4 regions of the Streptomyces sp. NPDC043726 genome follow, and region 4 is predicted to be linked to each of the others. Evidence: riboswitches for the same ligand, from Rfam matches in the RefSeq annotation. Region 4 holds a riboswitch; each other region holds the start of a gene.

Region 1 (4,452 bases), on a different contig from region 4:
CCGCAGGATGTTCCCGACGGTGAGCCCGGCGGGTCCGGCGCCGACTATGACGACCGGAAAGCGCTGTGCGGCAACGGAGTTGGGGTGGGGGGCGGTGGAAGTCACCCCAGCATTATGGTCGTACCGGATGTCAGGCGTCGGCCGCGCAGCGGAACCCCGCGTGACCGCTGGAGCTGTCCGGGGTGTTGGCGCTGCGGGCGGCGACCCGGTACCGGTTGCAGTAGGAGGCGTGGCACATGTGGGAACCACCGCGGATCACCTTGGCGGTGCCCTCGGCCGGGCCGGTGGGGTCGACGGCCCGCCGATGGTCCGTGGACCACCAGTCCGCGCACCACTCCCACACATTGCCCGCCATGTTGTGGAGCCCGTACCCGTTGGGCTCGAAGGCGTCCACGGGGGCGGTGCCCCGGTAGCCGTCGGCGGCGGTGTTCTTGGTGGGGAAGGTGCCGCGCCAGATGTTGCAGCGGTAGGTGCCGTCGGGGTCGAGGTCGTCGCCCCAGGGGTAGCGCTTCCGCTCCAGGCCGCCACGGGCCGCGTACTCCCACTCGGCCTCCGTCGGCAGCCGCTTGCCCGCCCAGGCCGCGTAGGCGGCGGCGTCGTACCAGGACACATGGACCACCGGGTGGTCACCGCGTCCGGCGAGATCGCTGCCCGGGCCCTCCGGCCGGTCCCAGGCCGCACCCGCGACCGCGCACCACCAGGGCGTCCGCTCGGGCCGCGGGGCGCCCCGGCGCAGGGCGGCGGGCAGGAACCCGGCGAAGACGTACGACCAGTCCAGGCGCTCGGCGTCGGTGAGATGGCCGGTGTCGGCGACGAACGCGGCGAAGGCGTCGTTGGTCACCGCGCGGGTGTCCATGCGGAAGGAGCTCAGCCGCACGGGTCGTACCGGGCCCTCGCCGTCGTCCGGGAACCCCTCGCTGTCCTCCGCCCCCATGAGGAACTCGCCGCCGGGGAGCAGGACCATGCCGTCAGTGGAGAGGGTGCCCGTGGCGACCGGCGCCCGGGAACCCAGGGCGACGGGCTGCCGCCCGGCCGAGCCGGTCCCGGACGAGGGCATGCAGCAGCGGGCGGGCGACTGGGGCTCGGGCATCGGTTCTTCCTCGCGGACGGGTGACGGCTGTGCACCCCTGTCTACGCCATGTCGCTGTACGCCATCTCGCCGTGCGTCACCGCAGCAGCGGGATCTCGATGGCCGGGCAGCGGTCCATGACCATGTCCAGGCCGGCCGCCCGCGTCCGGTCGTAGGCGGCCTCGTCGATCACGTCGAGCTGGAACCAGACCGCCTTGGCGCCCTTGGCGACGGCCTCGTCCGCGACCGGCCCGGCCAGCTCGCTGTTGACGAAGACATCGACGACGTCCACGTCGAAGGGGATGTCCGCGAGGGAGGCGTAGCCCTGCTCGCCGTGCACGGTCTCCGCCTTGGGGTGCACCGGCACCACACGCTTGCCGTAGCGCTGGAGCACCTGGGCGACGCCGTAGGCCGCGCGCCTCTGGTTCGACGACAGACCCACCACGGCCCAGGTGTCGCCGAGCTCGGTGAGGATCTTGCGGATCGTCGCTTCGTCGCCGTACACCAGGGGCCTCCTCGACCTCGTGCCATGCCTTGCCCAGCTCAACGGCCAAGGGCGCCCGGAGATTCCCGGGCCTCGCGTGGTAGCTTGCCGAGGCCAGTCGAACCCATGCTCATGGGTCAGGGAATCCGGTGCGAATCCGGAGCTGACGCGCAGCGGTGAGGGTGACGGGCGGGGCCTCGGCCACTGGACGGTGTGACAGCCGTCTGGGAAGGCGCCCCGACCGGACGACCCCGAGTCCGAAGACCTGCTGGCGGCCCCCGCGGTCGAACGGACGGCGGGGGAGCACCGTACGGACGGGCTCCGCGTTCGAGCCCTCGACGACTGAGGAACCGCACCCGTGCCCATCGCACGTCTCACCCGCCCCGCCGCCCTGCTCACGGCCGCCGGACTGCTCCTGACCGGCTGCGCGGACAACACCCCGGCCGACGACGCCAAAGCCGCCGTCACCCTCGACAACTGCGGCCACGCCGTACGCGTCGCGCACCCGCCCCGGCACGCCGTCTCCCTGAACCAGGGCAGCACCGAGATCCTGCTCTCCCTCGGCCTCGCCGACCGCCTCGCGGGGACGGCGACCTGGACCGACCCGGTGATGAAGGGCCTGGAGAAGGCCAATGCCGACGTCCCGCGCATCGCCGAGAACAACCCCTCCTACGAACGTGTCCTGGCGGCCGAGCCCGACTTCGTCTCCGCCTCCTTCGTCTCCACCCTCGGCAAGGGCGGCGTCGCCGGCCGCGAGCAGTTCGAGAAGCTCGGCGTGCCGACCTACGTCTCCCCGTCCGACTGCGTCGGCAAGGACAACTCCGCGGGCGGCGACGGGGTACGGACCACCCCGCTGGCCATCGAGGACGTCTACGGCGAAGTCCGCGACCTGGCCGCCGTGTTCGGCGTGCAGCGGCGGGGCGAGGAACTGGTCGCCTCGCTGGAGAAGCGGATGGCGAAGGCCACTTCGGGCGTCGACGCCTCCGACGTCACCCTCCTGTACTGGTTCGCCAACGCCGAGTCGCCCTACATGGCGGGTTGTTGCGGTGCCCCCGGCATCATCACCCGCGCCCTCGGGGCGCGGAACGTCTTCGACGACACCCACGACGAATGGCCCCAGATCAACTGGGAGACCGTCGCGGACCGCGATCCCGACGTCCTGGTCATCGGCGATCTGACCCGCAAGTCGCAGACGGCCGAGTCGGCCGCCAAGAAGATCGCCTTCCTGGAGTCCAACCCCGTCACCAGGACCATGGACGCCGTCAAGCACAAGCGGTACGTCCTGCTCAGCGGCCAGGCCATGAACCCGACGATCCGCACGGTGGAGGGCGTGGAGCAGGTCGCCGCAGCGCTGCGCGAGTTCGGGCTCGCCAAGTGAGCCTCCGGCGAACGCTGCTGCTCGGCGGGGCCGGGTTCGTCGTGCTGTGCTGCTCCTTGGCCGTGGCGATCACCATCGGGCCCGCCGACATCCGGGTCGCAGACGTCTGGTCCACGGTTCTGTCCCATCTCGGCCTCGGCAGCTCGCGGTTGACGCCGATCCGCGACGGCATCGTCTGGCAGCTCCGGCTGCCGCGCACCCTCCTCGCGGCGGTGTGCGGCGCCGGGCTCGCCGTGTGCGGGGCGGTGATGCAGTCGTTGCTGCGCAACCCGCTCGCGGATCCCTTCGTGCTCGGCGTGTCCTCCGGCGCCTCGACCGGGGCGGTCGTGGTGGTCGTCCTCGGTGTGGGCGGGGGCGCGGTCCCGGTCTCCGCGGGGGCGTTCGTGGGCGCGCTGGTCTCCTTCGCGCTGGTGCTGCTGCTCAGCCACACCCTGGGCGGCACGACCGACCGGGTCGTCCTGGCGGGGGTCGCGGCCATGCAGCTCTTCTCCGCGCTCACCTCTTTCGTGGTGATGACCTCGGCCGACGCCGAGACCACGCGCGGGGTGCTGTTCTGGCTCCTCGGCTCGCTCGCGGGCGCGGGGTGGACCGACGTCTGGCTGTGCGGGGCCGTCCTCGCCGTGGCGCTCGTGGTCTGTCTGTCGTACGCCCGCACGCTCGACGCCTTCGCCTTCGGACAGGACGCCGCGGCATCCCTGGGGGTGTCGGTCGCCCGCACCCGGCTGGTCCTGCTGTGCGTCACGGCCCTGCTCACGGCCGCTCTGGTCAGCTCGGCGGGGGCCATCGGCTTCGTCGGCCTGGTCCTGCCCCACGCGGCCCGCGCGCTGGCCGGCCCCGGCCACACCCGGCTGCTGCCGCTGACCGCGCTGGTGGGCGCGGTGTTCCTGGTGTGGGTCGACACGCTGGCCCGTACCGTCCTCGATCCCCAGGAGGTGCCCGTGGGTGTCGTGACCTCGCTGATCGGGGTTCCGGCGTTCGTGGCGGTGCTGTATCGGACGGGGAAGGTGCGATGAGCGGGCGCCTTGACCGGACGGAGGGTGCGATGAGCGGGCGTTCGGACCTGACGGACAAGGGGGCGGCTGGCCTTTGCGCGGACCGGGTGAGCCGCCGGGCCGACGGTCGGCTCATCCTGGACGGGGTCACTCTGGCGCCCGCCCCCGGCACCACCGTAGGCCTCCTCGGGCCCAACGGCTCCGGCAAGTCCACGCTGCTGCGGCTGCTGGCCGGAGTGCTCGCGCCCTCGGCCGGTGTCGTCACCCTCGACGGCGATCCGCTCACGGGCCGGCCCCGCCGGGAGATCGCCCGCCGCCTCGCCGTGGTCGAGCAACAGGCGGACACGCAGGTCGAACTGACGGTCCTGGACGTCGTACGACTCGGCCGCCTGCCGCACCGACGGGCCTGGGCGCCCGCCTCCGCGCGGGACGAACGGGCCGTGCGGGCCGCCCTGGACCGCACCGGCCTCACCGGCCACGCCGACCAGTCCTGGCACACCCTCTCCGGCGGGGAACGCCAACGGGTGCA
Region 2 (4,452 bases), on a different contig from region 4:
CCCGACAGCGTCTCGCGCTTGAACAGGTTGGACACCTGCGGCTCGATGCACTCGTAGACACCGGCGATGGAGGCGATGGTCGCCGTGGGCGCGATGGCCAGCAGCAGGGAGTTGCGCATGCCCACCTCGGCGATACGGCTGCGCAGGGCCGCCCACCGCTCCGGCCAGGTGAGTTTGGTGTCGTAGTGGTCGGGGTGCAGGACGCCCCGGGCGGTACGGGTCTTCTCCCAGGCCGGCAGCGGGCCCTCGCGCTCGGCGAGGTCGGCGGAGGCCTCGTAGGCGGCGAGCATGATGCGCTCGGCGATGCGGGTGGAGAGCGCCTTGGCCTCCGGCGAGTCGAAGGGCAGCCGCAGCTTGAAGAAGACGTCCTGCAGGCCCATCGCGCCGAGGCCCACCGGCCGCCACTTGGCGTTGGACCGGCCCGCCTGCTCGGTCGGGTAGAAGTTGATGTCGACGACCCGGTCGAGGAAGGTGACGGCCGTGCGGACGGTCTCGTCCAGGCGCTCCCAGTCGATGTCACCGTCCGCCACGAACGAACCGAGGTTCACCGAGCCCAGGTTGCAGACCGCCGTCTCCCCGTCGTCGGTGACCTCCAGGATCTCCGTGCAGAGGTTGGAGGAGTGCACGACATGGCCCGGCAGGGCCGTCTGGTTGGCGGTGCGGTTGGCGGCGTCCTTGAAGGTCATCCAGCCGTTGCCGGTCTGCGCGAGGGTGCGCATCATCCGGCCGTACAGATCGCGGGCGGGGATGGTCTTGCGCGCGAGCCCCGCCGCCTCGGCCTTGCGGTAGGCGGCGTCGAACTCGTCCCCCCACAGGTCGACCAGCTCGGGCACGTCGGCCGGGGAGAAGAGGCTCCACTGCTCGTCGGCGTTTACCCGGCGCATGAACTCGTCCGGGATCCAGTGCGCGAGGTTCAGGTTGTGCGTCCGCCGGGCGTCCTCACCGGTGTTGTCGCGCAGCTCCAGGAACTCCTCGATGTCGGAGTGCCAGGTCTCCAGGTAGACCGCTGCGGCTCCCTTGCGCCGGCCGCCCTGGTTCACGGCGGCGACCGAGGCGTCGAGCGTCTTGAGGAACGGGACGATGCCGTTGGAGTGCCCGTTGGTGCCGCGGATCAGCGAACCCCGGGAGCGGATACGGGAGTACGACAGACCGATGCCGCCGGCGTGCTTGGAGAGCCGGGCGACCTGGTGGTAGCGGTCGTAGATGGAGTCCAGCTCGTCCAGCGGCGAGTCCAGGAGGTAGCAGGACGACATCTGGGGGTGCCGGGTGCCGGAGTTGAAGAGCGTGGGGGAGGAGGGGAGGTAGTCGAGGCGGCTCATGAGCCCGTAGAGCGCGGCGACTTCGTCCACCGACCTGGTGGTGTCGTCCTCGGCGAGACCGGCGGCGACGCGGAGCATGAAGTGCTGCGGCGTCTCGACGACCTTGCGGGTGAGGGGGTGCCGGAGCAGGTAACGGCTGTGCAGGGTACGGAGACCGAAGTAGCCGAAGCGGTCGTCGGCGCCCGTGTCGATGAGCGCGTCGAGCCGGGCGCCGTGGATCCGGACGAACTCGGCGGTCCGGTCGGCGATGAGCCCCTCGCGGTGCCCGACCGCGACGGACTCGGTGAAGGACGTGACGCCCTGCGAGGCGGCCTCGGCGGCGATGGAGACCGTCAGCAGCCGGGCGGCCAGTCTGCTGTAGGCGGGGTCCTCGGAGATGAGCCCGGCCGCGGCCTCGGTGGCCAGCTCGCGCAGCTCCGCCTCGTCGGCCCGCGCGGACCGGCCGCGCAGCGCGGCGGCGGCGACCCGGCCGGGGTCGGCGTCGGGGAGGTCGGCGGTCAGCTGGGTCAGGGTCCGCAGCAGGGCGGTGCCCGGGGCGTCCTCGACGGTCGGGACGGCTGAAGCCGGATCGGCTGGCGCGATGGTCACGTGGGGCTCTCCCTCGCTCGGCACGGGGCCTTGCGGAGGGCAGGAGGCAGCTCACGAGCGCACGGGGCGTCGCGTCCACCGGCCCACTCCACGAGGCCCGGACGTCAGTCACCCGGACCGGACGGCCGGGCGCACTGTCGGCAGGTCCTCGGACTGGACCATGTGCACAGATGTGCACAAGTACACCGTTGCGGGACAGTTCCGGATTCACACCGGATTCCCCTGCGGCGACAGCGAGCATGAGCATACATCTTGTGCCGGGCGGCGGTGACACCCCCAGATGTTGTGTCGCGCGTCGACTTCAGAGCGTCAACTCGTAGGTGAGGAGAGTGAACTCGGGGTGGTCCGAGATCGGGTTCCAGTCGCGTTCCGGGGAGCGGCGGAAGCCGAGGCGTTCGTAGATGCGGTGGGCGGTGTGCATCAGGGGCTGGGTGGACAGGACGACGCCGGTGCGGTCGCCCGCTGCGCTCGAGCGGTCGACGCACGCCTGGACGAGGGCCTGTCCGACGCCTCTGCCACGGGCCTCGTGAGCCACGGCGAGCATGCGGACCTCGGCCTCGCCGGGGCGGGCGAGGTCGGCCATGGGGCCGGGGGAGGGGACGTAGGTGACTCCGCCGAGGAGGCGGTCCTGTTCCACGGCGACGAGTACGTCCGCGGCGGCCGCCCGCTTGGCCACGTCTCTCAGTTCGCCGAGGTACCAGTCGGCTTCGCCGAAGGTGAGCAGGCCGTCCCGGAGGTAGGCCTGGGCGGTGATCTCGCCGAGTTCGTCGTATTCGGTGGGTTCCGCCGCGCGGATCCGGAAGTCCATGTGATCGAGTGTGTACGACAACGGGCCGCCGACAGTCCTGAATTTCGGCGGCCCGCTGCGGAACGGCTCCGTATCAATGAAGGGGCGACAGCTCCTTCTGCACGCCCGGGTCGCCCGCGTCCGCCGTGTAGTCCTCGGGGCTGGTCTCGTCGATGCCCTCGGGGGCCTTCGCCGCCTTCAGGACGAAGGTCAGGACCACCGTGACGACCAGGTTCAGCACGAACGCCGTGAGGCCGATGTACCCGATCTCCCCGATGCCGGGGATCTCCTTCGACGAACCGCCGAAGTGCGCTTGCGTCGGCGAGGCGACGCCGTACGCCGCAACCGTGCCGTAGATCATGCCGACCGCCCAGCCCGCCAGCAGCGCCCAGCGGTGGAACCAGCGCGTGAACAGGCCGCCGACCAGCGCCGGGAAGGTCTGCAGGATCCAGATGCCGCCGAGGAGCTGGAAGTTGATGGCGACCGTCTTGTCCATGGTCAGGACGAAGGCCAGCGCGCCCACCTTCACCAGCAGGGACACCAGCTTGGAGACCTTGGTCTCCTCGGCCGGTGTCGCGTCCGGCTTGATGAAGTCCTTGTAGATGTTGCGGGTGAAGAGGTTCGCCGCCGCGATCGACATGATCGCCGCCGGCACCAGCGCGCCGATGCCGATGGCCGCGAAGGCCACGCCCGCGAACCAGTCCGGGAACATGTTCTCGAACAGCTGCGGGATCGCCAGCTGTCCGTTCTCCACCTTCACCCCGGCCGCGATGGCCATGAAGCCCAGCAGCGCGAGCAGGCCGAGCATCAGGGAGTACAGCGGCAGGATCGTGGTGTTGCGGCGGATCACGTCACGGCTCCTGGAGGAGAGGGTCGCCGTGATCGAGTGCGGGTACATGAACAGGGCCAGCGCCGAGCCCAACGCCAGCGTGGCGTACGTCCACTGGCCGGCCTCCGCCGGGACCAGACCGCCCGCCCCGGTGCTGGTGAACTTGTCGTTCGCCGCGGCGAAGATGTCGTCGAACCCGCCCAGCTTGATCGGGATGTAGATGATCGCCACCGCGATCACCAGGTAGATCAGGGTGTCCTTGACGAAGGCGATCAGCGCGGGGGCCCGCAGCCCCGAGGAGTAGGTGTACGCGGCCAGCACACCGAAGGCGATCAGCAGCGGCAGGTCCTTGATGAACCAGTTGGTGTTCTCGCCGCCGCCGACGCCCATCACGTCCAGCACCGCCTGGATGCCGACGAGTTGCAGCGCGATGTACGGCATCGTCGCCAGGATGCCGGTCACCGCGACGGCCAGCGAAAGGCCCTTGGAGCCGAACCGGCCGCGCACGAAGTCCGAGGTCGTCACATACCCGTGCTTGTGCGAGACCGACCACAGCCGGGGCAGGAAGGTGAAGATCAGCGGATAGACGAGGATCGTGTACGGCACCGCGAAGAAGCCCGCCGCGCCGGCCGCGTAGATCGCCGCCGGGACCGCCACGAAGGTGTACGCCGTGTAGAGGTCGCCGCCGAGCAGGAACCAGGTGACCCAGGTGCCGAACGACCGTCCGCCCAGGCCCCATTCGTCGAGGCTGTGCTCGTTCTCGGCCTTGCGCCAGCGCGCGGCCAGGAAGCCCATGACCGTGACGGCCAGGAAGAAGAAGATGAAGACGGCGAGTGCGACGCCGTTCACGCCGTCGTTCACTTGGCGCCCTCCGTCTTGCGGGCGCGCTGGTCACGCTGCCACAGCTTGTACGCGACCATCGTCAGCAC
Region 3 (4,452 bases), on a different contig from region 4:
GTGGGCGCGGTCCACGGCGACGTCCTCGTCACCAAGGTGCTGATCCCGGCCGTCGCCGCCCCGCTGGTCGCGGGCATCGCGGCGCTGCTCGCGACGAAGCTGATGTACTCCCTGGGCAAGAAGGCCGAGGGCAGCAAGTCCTCCGAGAAGGGCTACCGCGCCGGGCAGATCGCCTCGGCCGGCCTGGTCTCGCTGGCCCACGGCACCAACGACGCGCAGAAGACCATGGGCATCATCACCCTCGCCCTGGTCGCCGGCGGCACCCTCGCCCCCGACTCCGACCCGCCGATGTGGGTCATCCTCTCCGCGGGCATCGCCATCGCGCTCGGCACCTACCTGGGCGGCTGGCGGATCATCCGCACGATGGGCAAGGGCCTGACCGACCTCCAGCCGCAGCAGGGCTTCGCCGCGCAGACCAGCGCCGCGACGGTCATCCTGGCCTCCTCCCACCTCGGCTTCTCGCTCTCCACCACGCACTCCGTCTCCGGCTCGGTGATGGGCGCGGGGCTGGGCCGCAAGGGCGGCGTGGTGCGCTGGTCGACGGCGACGCGGATGTTCGTCGCGTGGGGCCTGACGCTGCCGGCGGCGGCGCTGGTCGCCGCGGTCGCCGAGTGGGTCACCGGCTTCGGCAGCTGGGGCACCGGCCTCGTGGCGGTCTTCCTGGTCGCCTCCAGCGCGGCGATCTGGAAGATCTCGCGTCGTGAGGTCGTCGACCACACGAACGTCAACGAGACCGCCGAGGAGCCGGCCGGCGTCGTCACGACGGCCATGGCCGCGGTCACCCCGCCCCCGGCGGGCACGGTGACCGAAGACCTCACGGCGACGATCCCGGCCCCGGCCGGCGAACCGGCCCCGTCGCAGGCCACCGTCTGACCCGCCCACCCGGCTCTCTGAAGGAATCAGCATCATGAAGATCGACTGGGCGGCCCTCGGCTCCGTCTTCGGCGTCAGCCTCGTGGTCACCGTGGCCCTCGTGGCCCTCTTCACCCTCGGCATCACCGGCCTCGCCCGCCGCGAACGAGCGGCGGAGCAGGGCGGCACCGCGACGGTCGCGCTCACGGGTGCGTACGCCTGCTTCGCGGCCTGCGCCGCGGCCGTGGGCTACGGCATCTACCTGATCGTGGCCTGACGGCTCCCCGCCAAGACACCCAGACGCGCGCTCTGTCCGATCGCCCCTGCCGGGCGACGGGCGGGGCGCGTTGTCGTATGCGGGCGGGTGGGTCTTCCCGACGCCCCGGGCGGCGCTGTTCCCACCCCGTCCCACGGGGCCCGATGTGGGCCTCAGCACACTCTTCCCTCGCAGGTCAACAGCGAGTTGACGGCCGTTCCGGGGCCGTGGTGGACTGCCGGAGCCAATTACGGCGGCAGGAGAGGAAGCCGGTGCGAGTCCGGCGCGGTCCCGCCACTGTCACCGGGGTAGGTAGCCCCGGGAGCCAGGAACTCTCACCGCCGGTCTAGTCGAACCAGGGCGTGGACACCCTGAGTGAGGACATGTCGCGATGCTCGCCTGCCTGTTGACACCCAGCGCCAGACCCCTTTCCGACTCCGCGACCGGCTGAGCCGATGCGGGCCGATCGCGTCTTCGCGTACGGCGCCGCCGCCGGCCTCCTGGGTGACCTGCTCCTCGGCGATCCGCGCCGTGGGCATCCGGTCGCCGCGTTCGGACGGGCCGCGGGTGCCGTGGAGCGGGTGCTGTGGCGGGACGACCGGGGGCGGGGCGCGTTGCACACCGCCGTGTGCGCCGGTGGCGCCGTCGCCGTCGGCGCTCTCACCTCTCGTGCGGTACGACACTCCCCCGCCGCGTCCGTCGTCCTCACCGGCCTCGCCACCTGGGCAGTCGTCGGGGGGACTTCGCTCGCCCGTGAGGCCCGGAGCATCGGGCGCGCGCTCGAAGCACGGGACGTGGAGGCCGCGCGGGCACGGCTGCCGCATCTGTGCGGGCGCGATCCGCAGGCGCTCGACGCCGACGGGATCGCCCGGGCCGTCGTGGAGTCCGTCGCCGAGAACACCTCCGACGCCGTGGTCGGCGCGCTGGTGTGGGGCGCGCTCGGCGGGGTGCCGGGACTCTTCGGGTTCCGGGCCGTGAACACCCTCGACGCCATGGTCGGCCACAAGTCGCCCCGCTACCGGCGCTACGGGTGGGCTTCGGCCCGCCTCGACGACGTCGCCGGGTGGCCGGGGGCGCGGCTGACCGCCGTACTCGCCGCCGTCGCCGGGGGGAATCCCCAGGGTGCGGTACGCGCCTGGCGCGCCGACGCCGAGAAGCACCCGAGCCCCAACGCCGGGCCCGTGGAGGCCTCGTTCGCGGGGGCGCTGGGCGTCCGGCTCGGCGGGACTCTGTCGTACGGCGGACGCGTCGAACATCGACCGGTACTCAACGGGGAGGGGCGGGCAGTGGAAGTCGGGGACATCGAACGGGCCGTACGGCTGTCGCGGCGGGTCGGCTGGCTGGCGCTCGGCGTCAGCGTCGTCGCGCGCCGGGTCGTGAAGGGGCGTACGTCATGACGGGCGGTGGGCTGCTCGTCGCCGGGACCACCTCCGATGCCGGGAAGAGCGTCGTCACCGCCGGTATCTGCCGGTGGCTGGTGCGGCAGGGGGTCAAGGTGGCTCCCTTCAAGGCGCAGAACATGTCGCTCAACTCCTTCGTCACCCGCGAGGGCGCCGAGATCGGGCGGGCCCAGGCCATGCAGGCCCAGGCCTGCCGCGTCGAGCCGACCGCGCTGATGAACCCGGTGCTGCTCAAGCCCGGTGGTGAGCAGAGCAGCCAGGTGGTGCTCATGGGCAAGCCGGTGGGCGAGTTGAGCGCGCGCGGGTACCACGGGGGGCGGCAGCAGCAGCTCCTCGGGACGGTGCTCGACTGTCTGGCCGAACTGCGGGGCACGTATGACGCGGTGATCTGTGAGGGGGCCGGTTCGCCCGCCGAGATCAATCTGCGGCGGACCGACATCGTGAACATGGGGATCGCCCGGAACGCCGGGCTGCCCGTGGTCGTGGTCGGCGACATCGACCGCGGGGGTGTCTTCGCCTCCTTCTTCGGCACGGTCGCGCTGCTCTCGCCCGAGGACCAGCGGCTCGTCGCCGGGTTCCTCGTCAACAAGTTCCGCGGTGACGTCTCGCTGCTGGAGCCGGGCCTGGACATGCTGCACGGCCTCACCGGGCGGCGGACCTACGGCGTCCTGCCCTTCCGGCACGGGCTCGGCATCGACGAGGAGGACGGCCTGCGGGTGTCGCTGCGGGGAGCCGTCCGGGAGTCCCAGGTCTCCTCCCCCGTCGGCGAGGACGTGCTGCGCGTCGCCGTCTGTGCCGTGCCGCTCATGTCCAACTTCACCGACGTCGACGCCCTCGCCGCCGAGCCGGGTGTCGTCGTGCGGTTCGTGGACCGGCCGGAGGAACTGGCCGACGCGGATCTCGTCGTCGTCCCCGGGACCCGGGGCACGGTCCGCGCGCTGGAGTGGCTGCGGGAGCGGGGGCTCGCGGAGGCGATCGTGCGACGAGCCGCCGAGGAGCGGCCCGTCCTCGGCGTCTGCGGTGGCTTCCAACTCCTCGGCGAGCACATCGAGGACGACGTCGAGAGCCGTCGCGGTCATGTCCCCGGACTCGGGATCCTGCCCGTCCGCGTGCGGTTCGCGCGCGAGAAGACCCTCACCCGGCCCGTCGGCGAGGCCCTCGGCGAGCGGGTCGAGGGGTACGAGATCCACCACGGGGTCGCCTCCGTGCACGGCGGTGAACCCTTCCTGGACGGCTGCCGGGTCGGGCAGACCTGGGGCACCCACTGGCACGGCTCACTGGAGTCGGACGGTTTCCGCCGTGCCTTCCTGCGCGAGGTGGCGGCCGCCGCGGGCCGCCGTTTCGTGCCGGCCGCCGACACCTCGTTCGCCGCGCTGCGCGAGGAGCAGCTCGATGTGCTCGGCGATCTGATCGAACAGCACGCGGACACCGACGCGCTCCGGCGGCTCATCGAGTCGGGCGCGCCGCAAGGACTGCCTTTCATTCCACCGGGAGCGCCCGCATGAGCACAGTGTTGTTGTTGTCGACCGCCGACACGGATCTGCTGGCGGCCAGGGCGGCGTCCGGTGCCTCCTACCGGATCGGCAATCCGACCCGGGTGGACGTCGCGGAGGAGCTCCCCGGCCTCCTCGATGGCGCGGACATCGCCGTCGTACGGCTGCTCGGCGGCAAGCGCGCCTGGGAGGACGGGCTCGCCACGCTGAAGGCCTCCGGCATCCCGACCGTGCTGCTGGGCGGAGAGGCCGTCCCGGACGCGGAGTTGATGGCCGAGTCGTCGGTACCCGCCGGTGTCGTCGCCGAGGCGCTGCGGTACCTCGTCGAGGGCGGCCCCGCCAACCTCACCGAACTCGCCCGCTTCCTCTCCGACACCGTGCTGCTCACGGGCGAGGGGTTCGTCGAGCCGCAGAAGATGCCGGAGTACGGCGTCCACGGCGACCGCGCCCT
Region 4 (4,452 bases):
GCGGTGAGCACCGACGCGATCGCCACGCCGGAGAGCACCAGGCGGGCGGAGGTGATCCGGCCGCCGGTGCGGGCGGTGGCGTAGACGAGCAGCAGCGCGCCCAGGGCGCCCGCGAAGGCCGCGGCGGACAGCGACACCGGTCCCAGCACGCTCACCCCGAACACGATCACCGACACCGCGCCGAGCGACGCGCCGGAGGAGACACCCAGCAAGTAGGGCTCGGCGAGCGGGTTGCGCACCAGCGCCTGCAGCGCGGTGCCCACGACCGCGAGCCCGGCGCCGGTCACCGCGCCGAGCAGCACGCGGGGCGCCCGGACGTCCAGCACGATGGTCTCGCGCGCCCGTGACCAGTCGGATGTCCCCCAGTCGGCGCCGAGCGCCTGGGTGACGATGCCCCACACCTGGACGGGCGGCACCCGCACCGAGCCGATCGCGAGGCCCGCGGTGCCGGAGAGCATGAGCAGCACGGTCAGGACGGTCAGTGTCAGGGCCAAGGCCCCGGGACGGGTGCTCTGTTCGTCGGTGGGGCGCGGCCCGGCGGGCGCCTTCGTGACCGGTCCGGTCACCGGAAGCTCTTCGGGTGCAGTCCACGGGCGAGGTCCTCGACCGCGTACGCCGAGCGGATGCCGACCAGGGTGGCGGTGAGCGGCAGGACGACGAACCGCTTGTTCTTCACGGCGGGTACGTCGGCGAGGGCGGGCTGGGCGAGCAGGAACTTCTTCTTCTGCTCGACGCTTCCGGAGCCGGCGTAGTCGTAGATGGCGATGACCTCGGGCTTGCGTTCGACGACCTGTTCCCAGGAGACGTCGCCGAACACGTCGTCCAGGTCGGCGAACACGTTCCTGCCGCCGGCCAGCCGGATCAGCTCGGTGCCCAGGCTCTTGCCGCCGGCGGTGAAGGCGCTCTTGTCGCCGCTGTCGTAGACGAAGACGGACGCCGCGGGCTCGTCCTCGACGGCGGTGGCGGCCTTGTCGATACGGCCCTGGAGGTCGTCGACGAGCCTGCCGGCCCGGTCGGAGACGCCGAAGATCCGGCCCAGGGTGCGGATCTCGTCGTAGGTGTCCTCCATCGTCACCTGCTTCTTGCCGCAGTACTCGCGGTTGAGGTAGGTGTCGATGCCCGCGTCGGCGAAGGCCGTGCGGGAGCGGCCCTCCTTCTCGTCGAAGGCGCTGCCGTAGCCGCCGTAGACGAGATCGGGTTCGGCTTCCAGGACGGTCTCGAACGACGGCTCCCGCTCCGAGAGTTCGGGGATCGCCTCGTAGTCCTTCTTCAACTCGGGCAGGACGGCCGAGTCGGGGAAGGCGGTCCCCACCATGCGGTCCTTCAGGCCGAGAGCGAGCAGCAGTTCGGCCGGGTGCTGGTGGATGGTGACCACCCGCGACGGCGGCTCGTCGTAGGTCGTCTTCACACCGCAGTTGTCGATGGTGACGGGGAAGCCCTCGATCGAGGAGGCCGAAGCCTTCGCGTCCTCGGGGCCGTCGCCGGACGAGCCGCAGCCGGCGGTGAGCAGGGTCACGGTGAGGGCGACGGCGGCCGCAGCGGCGCGTACCGGCCGACGCCGGTGGGTCGCCGCGGAGGACGACTGGGCAGGGGAAAGCGACTGGAACACGTAAAGCCTCCTGGAGTCCGCGCTCCTCGGAAACGGGCCCGCGACAGGGCAGTGTCCTGACTCCCGGATCGACGTTCCCCCTGCCTTCCCACGCGGTGCGCAGTGGCATGTCGAGGGGTGCACTCCCCGGTCACAGTGGCGGGACCGTGCCGGACTCACACCGGCTTCCTGGTTCCCGTCGCGGCGATGACCTGGTGATATTACGTTCCTGTGAGACGGGAGCGAAAGGGCGTGCGGGTGTGATGCGTGCGCCCCTTCCGGCCGGGGCGGTGGCCGGGGTCCGCCGTGGTGGTGCCGTACGAGCGGATGTCATGATGGCGGACGACAAGGCGACGGCGGAACGAGGAAGCCGGTGTGAATCCGGCGCGGTCCCGCCACTGTGATCGGCGAGCGGATCCCGAACAGACCACTGCCCGGAGGCGGGTGGGAAGGCCGGGACGAGCACTGACCCGAGAGCCAGGAGACTCACGCGGTCGCTTCCTCAAGGTGAATGGGGCGGATTTCCCCAGGGAGGAGGGCTCGTCGGGATGCCCATGGAGGCTTCGCACGACGGCCGTGTGCCGTGCCGGGTCGTGGTGTGCCGTGACTGCTGCTGCGGCAGCCCGAAAGTGACGGGTGTCGACCACGGCGAGCAGAGCGCGCGCCTCGCCCAGGACGCGCCGGTCCGGATCACCGACTGCCTCGACGTGTGCGAGCAGGCGAACGTGATCGTCGCACAGCCCTCCGCCGAGGGCCGTGCCGCCGGCCGATCCCGCGGTCTGAACGCGTCCACCTGACACCGCTGTTCCGGGAGTTGACGTGAATCCACTGCGGCAGGCGCCCGCCCCCGCCGTCGCCGAAGCCCTCGCGGATGTCGCGCGGTTCGGCACCTTCTTCGCGGTCGAACTCGGCGGCCCGGACCAGGGATGGCACCCGGTCGAGGACACGTACGCCCGCGGCGCCGCCGACCTGGTGGCGGCCACGGCTCACCGTTACGACACCCGCGAAGTGCGCGTCGGCGCTTCCATCGTGCAGCTCGGACACGCCGCGCGCCTGTGGTCACCGGTGCTGGCCTGCACCGTCGCGCACGGCATCGTTCCGGACCTGACCGGGCTGCAACGCGCCCACAGCGGACCGGAGTTGCGGATCGCCGTCCCCACCGGCCGGTACGCGGACGGTAGCCCGCGTCTTGCCGAGGCGCTGTACGAGGTGGTCGTCCGCAGGCACCTGGATCGACTGGCCGCAGGACTCCGCGTCAAGGTGGCGCCCCGGCTCCTGGCCGGGAACGCGGCCTCGGCGCTCGTGGAGGCGGCTCGTGCTGTTCTGACGGCCAGGCCGGATCTGCGTGAGCCCCTCACCGACCTCGTGGGCGCCTTGCTGAACACCGGCCGACTCGCGGCCACCGGACACCTCACCGGGCCCAACCTCGGCTTCCGGCGGCGCAGTTGCTGCCTGTATTACCGGGTGCCGTCGGGAGCCAAGTGCGGGGACTGCGCGCTGGCCGGATGACGGAGGAGTGCTCGGCCGGGAAACGAAGAACCCCGCTTCCCGGCCGGGCGATGTCGATGTCAGGTCGTCGGCAGCTCCCCGCGGACCGCTCGGGCCGCCGTCACCAGGTTCTCCAGGGAGGTGCGGGTCTCGGGCCAGCCGCGGGTCTTCAGGCCGCAGTCGGGGTTGACCCACAGCCGTTCGGCCGGGATGGCCTCAAGGCCGATGCGCAGCAGCTCCGCCGCCTCCGCCGCGCTCGGTACGCGCGGCGAGTGGATGTCGTAGACGCCCGGTCCGGCCTCGCGCGGGTAGCCGTGCGCGGCGAGTTCGCGGGCCACCTGCATGTGGGAGCGGGCGGCCTCCAGGCTGATGACGTCCGCGTCGAGATCGTCGATGGCCTGCACGATGTCGCCGAACTCGGCGTAGCACATATGGGTGTGGATCTGCGTGTTCGGCCGCACGCCGGCGGTGGTGAGCCGGAAGGCCTCCGTGGCCCAGGCCAGGTACGCGGCACGGTCGGCGGCGCGCAGCGGCAGTGTCTCGCGCAGGGCGGGCTCGTCGACCTGGATCACCGAAGTACCAGCCGCCTCCAAGTCGTTGACCTCGTCACGCAGGGCCAGGGCGACCTGGCGGGCGGTCTCACCGAGCGGCTGGTCGTCGCGGACGAAGGACCAGGCGAGCATGGTGACCGGACCGGTGAGCATGCCCTTGACCGGGCGGTCCGTGAGCGATTGGGCGTACGTCGTCCAGCGCACCGTCATCGCCTCGGGACGGGAGATGTCGCCGGCGAGGATCGGCGGGCGGACGTAGCGGGTGCCGTAGGACTGGACCCAGCCGTGCTGCGTGACGAGGTAGCCGGTGAGCCGCTCGGCGAAGTACTGGACCATGTCGTTGCGTTCGGCCTCGCCGTGCACGAGGACGTCCAGGCCGGCCTTCTCCTGGAAGGCGACGACCTCCTGGATCTCGGCCCTGACCCGCTCCTCGTAGCCGGCCGTGTCGATCCGGCCCGCCCTCAAGTCGGCGCGCGCCGAACGCAGTTCACCGGTCTGCGGGAACGAGCCGATGGTCGTGGTCGGCAGCAGCGGCAGGCCCAGGTGGGCACGCTGGGCGGCGGCGCGTTCGGCGTACGGCTGGGCGCGGCGCGCGTCGGCCTCGGTGACCGCCCCCGCGCGGGCGCGCACGGCCGGGTCGCGGGTGATCGGCGAACCCGCGCGGGAGGCCAGGTCGGCCCGGTTGGCGGCGAGTTCCGCGGTGATCGTGTCCGTGCCGCGGGTCAGTGCCCTGGTGAGGGTGACGATCTCGGCCGTCTTCTGCCGGGCGAAGGCGAGCCAGCGCCGGATCTGAGGCTCGATGTCCCGTTCCGCGGCCGCGTCCAG

Evidence for each region. A riboswitch is a leader RNA that binds a small molecule or an ion and turns the genes downstream of it on or off. The one in region 4 is predicted to bind cobalamin.
Region 1: another riboswitch for cobalamin. It lies ahead of AC068Z_RS36195 (ABC transporter substrate-binding protein); the one in region 4 lies ahead of AC068Z_RS34845 (ABC transporter substrate-binding protein).
Region 2: another riboswitch for cobalamin. It lies ahead of AC068Z_RS00980 (ribonucleoside-diphosphate reductase subunit alpha); the one in region 4 lies ahead of AC068Z_RS34845 (ABC transporter substrate-binding protein).
Region 3: another riboswitch for cobalamin. It lies ahead of AC068Z_RS37525 (cobalamin biosynthesis protein); the one in region 4 lies ahead of AC068Z_RS34845 (ABC transporter substrate-binding protein).

What each region holds. Positions count from the first base shown of each region.
Region 1 covers NZ_JBWKCI010000016.1:113,147-117,598, reverse strand. The annotation lists gene AC068Z_RS36210 (4-hydroxybenzoate 3-monooxygenase) at 1-105, opposite strand, end outside; gene AC068Z_RS36205 (formylglycine-generating enzyme family protein) at 131-1,090, opposite strand; gene AC068Z_RS36200 (CoA-binding protein) at 1,167-1,574, opposite strand; cobalamin riboswitch at 1,667-1,826, shown strand; gene AC068Z_RS36195 (ABC transporter substrate-binding protein) at 1,912-2,931, shown strand; gene AC068Z_RS36190 (FecCD family ABC transporter permease) at 2,928-3,944, shown strand; gene AC068Z_RS36185 (ABC transporter ATP-binding protein) at 3,974-4,452, shown strand, end outside.
Region 2 covers NZ_JBWKCI010000001.1:207,967-212,418, reverse strand. The annotation lists gene AC068Z_RS00980 (ribonucleoside-diphosphate reductase subunit alpha) at 1-1,907, opposite strand, end outside; cobalamin riboswitch at 2,030-2,154, opposite strand; gene AC068Z_RS00975 (GNAT family N-acetyltransferase) at 2,209-2,715, opposite strand; gene mctP (monocarboxylate uptake permease MctP) at 2,789-4,384, opposite strand; gene AC068Z_RS00965 (DUF3311 domain-containing protein) at 4,381-4,452, opposite strand, start outside.
Region 3 covers NZ_JBWKCI010000018.1:63,608-68,059, forward strand. The annotation lists gene AC068Z_RS37515 (inorganic phosphate transporter) at 1-873, shown strand, start outside; gene AC068Z_RS37520 (hypothetical protein) at 908-1,129, shown strand; cobalamin riboswitch at 1,323-1,462, shown strand; gene AC068Z_RS37525 (cobalamin biosynthesis protein) at 1,564-2,505, shown strand; gene AC068Z_RS37530 (cobyric acid synthase) at 2,502-4,013, shown strand; gene cobN (cobaltochelatase subunit CobN) at 4,010-4,452, shown strand, end outside.
Region 4 covers NZ_JBWKCI010000015.1:35,590-40,041, forward strand. The annotation lists gene AC068Z_RS34840 (FecCD family ABC transporter permease) at 1-566, opposite strand, end outside; gene AC068Z_RS34845 (ABC transporter substrate-binding protein) at 563-1,609, opposite strand; cobalamin riboswitch at 1,639-1,819, opposite strand; cobalamin riboswitch at 1,914-2,092, shown strand; partial or broken gene AC068Z_RS34850 ((2Fe-2S) ferredoxin domain-containing protein) at 2,137-2,355, shown strand; gene AC068Z_RS34855 ((2Fe-2S)-binding protein) at 2,408-3,097, shown strand; gene metE (5-methyltetrahydropteroyltriglutamate--homocysteine S-methyltransferase) at 3,157-4,452, opposite strand, start outside.